2 regions of the Larkinella sp. genome follow, and region 1 is predicted to be linked to the other one. Evidence: riboswitches for the same ligand, from Rfam matches in the RefSeq annotation. Region 1 holds a riboswitch; the other holds the start of a gene.
The links. A riboswitch is a leader RNA that binds a small molecule or an ion and turns the genes downstream of it on or off. The one in region 1 is predicted to bind S-adenosylmethionine.
Positions count from the first base shown of each region.

Region 2: another riboswitch for S-adenosylmethionine. It lies ahead of metH (methionine synthase); the one in region 1 lies ahead of ACO064_RS21210 (O-acetylhomoserine aminocarboxypropyltransferase/cysteine synthase family protein).

Region 1 covers NZ_OZ245776.1:5,423,631-5,425,835, reverse strand. Annotated here, with positions in the region: gene ACO064_RS21210 (O-acetylhomoserine aminocarboxypropyltransferase/cysteine synthase family protein) at 1-945, opposite strand, end outside; SAM riboswitch class I at 1,185-1,301, opposite strand; gene ACO064_RS21205 (Gfo/Idh/MocA family protein) at 1,555-2,205, opposite strand, start outside.
Region 2 covers NZ_OZ245776.1:5,191,571-5,193,775, reverse strand. Annotated here, with positions in the region: gene metH (methionine synthase) at 1-1,156, opposite strand, end outside; SAM riboswitch class I at 1,266-1,373, opposite strand; gene ACO064_RS20280 (SxtJ family membrane protein) at 1,457-1,819, opposite strand; gene ACO064_RS20275 (carbamoyltransferase) at 1,965-2,205, opposite strand, start outside.

The DNA.
Region 1 (2,205 bases):
CTCCAGCCACTGAGCCAGGGCGAGGGCGTTCTGCACCGTACGATCAACGCGCAACGACAGCGTTTCGATGCCCTGCAAAAGCAAAAACGAATTGAACGGACTCAGCGAAGGACCCCAGTCACGCAGGCCTTCGACCCGGGCGCGAATGATGAACTGAATGTTGCCAAAGGGTCCGCCAATGCCGAATACGTCGTTGAACACCAGCCCGTGGTAGCCTTCAGACGGTTCAGTAAACTGCGGAAATTTGCCGTTGCCCCAGTTGTAATTCCCACTGTCGACAATAACGCCCCCGATGCTCGTTCCGTGGCCACCGATCCATTTCGTGGCCGACTCAACCACGACAGCCGCACCGTGTTCGATAGGCCGGAACAAATAACCGCCCGCACCGAAGGTGTTGTCGACAATCAGCGGCAAATCGTATTTCTGGGCCAAAGCCGCGAAGGCTTCAAAATCCGGAATGTTGAACTGGGGATTTCCAATGGTTTCCAGATAAATCGCCTTCGTCTTATCGTCGATCAGCTTTTCGAAGCTTTCCACTTTGTCGCCCTCGGCAAAGCGAGCATCGATCCCGAGTCGTTTAAACGACACCTTGAACTGGTTGTAGGTGCCGCCGTAGAGGTAGGAAGTCGTCACGAAATTATCTCCCACACCCAGAATGTTGTTCAGCGCAATAAACTGCGACGCCTGACCCGATGCCACAGCCAGAGCCGCCACCCCGCCTTCCAGAGCCGCGATGCGCTTCTCGAAAACATCAGTCGTGGGGTTCATGATGCGGGTATAAATATTCCCAAACTGCTGCAAAGCAAACAGTTGAGCGCCGTGTTCGGCATTGTCGAAAACGTAGGAAGACGTTTGGTAAATGGGAACCGCCCGGGATTTGGTGGTGGGGTCAGGCTCCTGCCCTGCGTGCAGTTGCAGGGTTTCAAAATGCAATGGGGTTGCCATACGTGCTGCTGGTTATGGAGTTGAGGATTGGTAAAACAAGAGTCAGGTTCTGAATAGACGCGTCGGCTGAAACGCCGGGTCGCCGGTGTGTTGAAGTGGTTGAATGGCGTGAGGCATTCACGGCGAATTGATTCAACCCGTAGCCGATAGCCTCTCCCGGTTGTCGGTATCGTCGGTGTGTGTGAAATTAGTAGCCCGCCGGGGGCATACAGCATCGGATGTTGGTCATGTGTCTTTTCGATTTATATCTCCTATCGGATGGCCGAAGCGATCCGTAGGCGGGATGTAGCACCTTGCCGCGCGGCAGGTTGCCAGAGGTTCACCGAGCCCGGTCTCTTGCCTCTTCTTTATAAATCAAGCGCAGCAGGAAGTCTGCTGCAACGATTCGGTGGTGTTCGAACCGTGTGGAAACTTGATTTGAGCCGCAAGTATAGCGAACGAAGCCCGTTGCTGCAAATTTTTTGGCAGGAAACCGGTCGAACAGGACTTTGACGCAGCAGGTATTCTCAATAAAAAACCTCTCATTTCAGGGTCTTTCGACCACAAAATGAGAGGTTTCAGGTGTCTGGCGCTGCCCGAAAATTCCGGAACATCGCCGGGCCTGATTGACTACGTCGTCAGCTTCCAGCCATCGCGGTATTGCCGCGAAACAAACTGGTTGGCATCGTCGAAGTTGGTAATTTTCATGTTTTTACCGTCCCACATCAGGCGTTGGCGACCGGGGTAGTTGAAGCCCTTGCCGTCGGCTTTTGGCGTCCGGAGCATGTAGCTGCGAATGGCCAGGTTGCCCATCAGAACGGACTCGGTCAGCGGACCGGAGAAGTCGAACGAAGACGTCAACGCTTTGTGTTCCTTGCTGTTAAAACCGGCTTTACAGGCTTCGGTCCACAGAATCTGGTGGCCGTTTTCGGGCCACGGTTTTCCGTCGACCGGTTTGGGCTTCGGAGCAGCTTCCATTTTCTGTCCGTCTTTGGTATACAGTTTCGGATCATCGCCGTACATGCCGCAGGCAATCAGACCTTTGTCACCCACCATAAACATCCCGTTTTCGCCCCCCTCCGGATAGGCTTCCCCCGCGGGTAAAAAGTCGGGGCGGAACGGACGGATACCGCCATCAGCCCATATCAGTTTCACATCGGATTTGTTTTTAGCCGAAGCCGGGAATTTCAGTTCAACGTGCGACGCTGGCGGACAGCCTTCGGGGTTGTATTCCGGCGTCCAGTCTTTCAGGAATACCGAGCTGATGCTGGTTTCCACTTC
Region 2 (2,205 bases), 230 kb from region 1:
GACGCGCCACGGACAAGGCCGCATCGTAATCCCCGGCTTTGATCAAACGCGCAAATGCCTTGGAACCCGTCACGTTCGTCCGTTCCCCGACGTTGACAAAGTTGGTCAACTCCGTGATTTTCAACGGTTCCAGACCGCTCAATTTCTGATATGACTCCGCCTGTGGTTTCGGACGGGGCGGGTATTTCGCAATCGCCTGCGCAATAGCCCGAATGTGATCCGGCGTCGAACCGCAGCAACCGCCGACGATGTTGACAAAACCGTCCTGCACGAAGCCTTCGATCTGGGCCGCCATTTCGTCAGGTGACTGATCGTATTCCCCCATTTCGTTGGGCAATCCGGCATTCGGATAAGCCGACGTAAAAAATGGGGCTTCTTTCGCCAGCGTCTGCACATACGGCCGCAGCAGTTCCGCGCCCATCGCGCAGTTCAACCCAATACTGAGCAGCGGCAGGTGCGATACTGAGTACAGAAACGCTTCCGTCGTCTGACCCGACAGCGTCCGGCCCGAAGCATCGGTAATCGTTCCCGAAACCATGATCGGCAACGGTTCCAGGCCTTTATCCGCAAAATATTTATCCACGGCAAACAACGCGGCTTTGGCGTTGAGCGTATCCGTGATGGTTTCAATCAACAGCAAATCCGATCCGCCCTCGACCAACCCGGAAACCTGGGTGTAAAACGCTTCGACCAGTTGATCGAACGTAATGGCGCGGTAGCCGGGATTGTTCACATCGGGCGACATGGAGGCCAGCCGGGTGGTTGGACCCATCGCGCCGGCCACAAACCGGGGTTTGTCGGGATTCTGGCGGGTTACTTCCACCGCCACTTCCTTCGCAATTCTCGCCGACTCGTAATTGAGTTCATACACCAGTTCCTCCATGTGGTAATCGGCCATCGCCACCCACGTTCCGCTGAAGGTGTTGGTTTCGATGATGTCCGATCCCGCTTCGAGATACTGGCGGTGGATTTCCTTGATGATGTCCGGTTTTGTGAGCGACAGCAAATCGTTGTTGCCCTTCAAATCGTGCGGCCAGTCGGCAAAACGCGTTCCGCGATAATCTTCTTCTTCCAGTTTATACCGCTGAATCATGGTACCCATCGCTCCATCGAGAATCAGGATACGCTGTTGAAGAAGGTCAGTTATTTTTTCCAAGTTCTTGTATTGATTAGGACTACCTACCATGCCAACCACCGTCTGTAGCAGAACGGTGCAAATAGGGTTACACGGCTTATCGAAGAAAGGAAGCAGGGCGCAAGCTTTCAACTTATCTGTCCCCGTTGCCGGGGCGGAATTTGGCACCTTTTTCAGGGAGTATGAATGGTTGCCAAGACATCATCGGGTCCAATCCCTCCGTCTTTCTCGATAAGCGGTTTACAAAAATAGAAAAAGAGCCGGTCTTCGCCAAACCGATTCCCTCCGGGGAGAAACAGGCGGTTTTCCCAAAAGATTCCGTTACCAGGTATGTTCCAGGTCTTCTTTGGTATACAGATGGTTACGCTCGTGGTAAAGCGATGTGTCCTGCGTTCGTTTGATCGTCAACGGGTTTTTCGCCCCGAGCCGGTAGAGAAACGCGATCGGGACTAAAACTGCCCAAAATAAAACCGTCAGAATGATCTTGCTGTTGATCATCCCCAGGATTTCGGCCAGTTTAAACCACAGCCAGGCAATGCTGTTGCCAGCCGCCGGAATGAAGATGCTGAGCAAACCAACCGCCATAGCAGCATAGAGCCAGTAGACGGAGTTGAAAACGAAGTACAAAACGACCAGGCCGGTTACGATTACCAACTGGGCCTTGACGCGATCCAAGGGATTCATAAGCAGATGTCTATAAAGAAATTATACATGTTTTCCCGCTTTCGCCCCAGACCCCTAAAGGGGCACGGACGTCGAACCATCCGGATTAAGCTGCGTCCGTGCCCCTTTAGGGGTCTGGGGCGAAAGGCCCTCCGGGGCAAAAGCGTCAATCCAACCCAAACTCCTCCTTCCACTCGCCTTTTTCCGGCCACGCCGGTTGCTGTTTTTTATTGAATATATAATTTCCCACCACCAGATAATCCATTTCCGTTCGCATGAAACAGCGATACGCGTCATCCGGCGTGTTGACGATGGGTTCGCCCCGCACGTTGAAACTCGTGTTGACCAAAACCGCAAAACCCGTTTGCTTTTTGAATGCATCGATCAATTGCCAGTAACGCCGATTG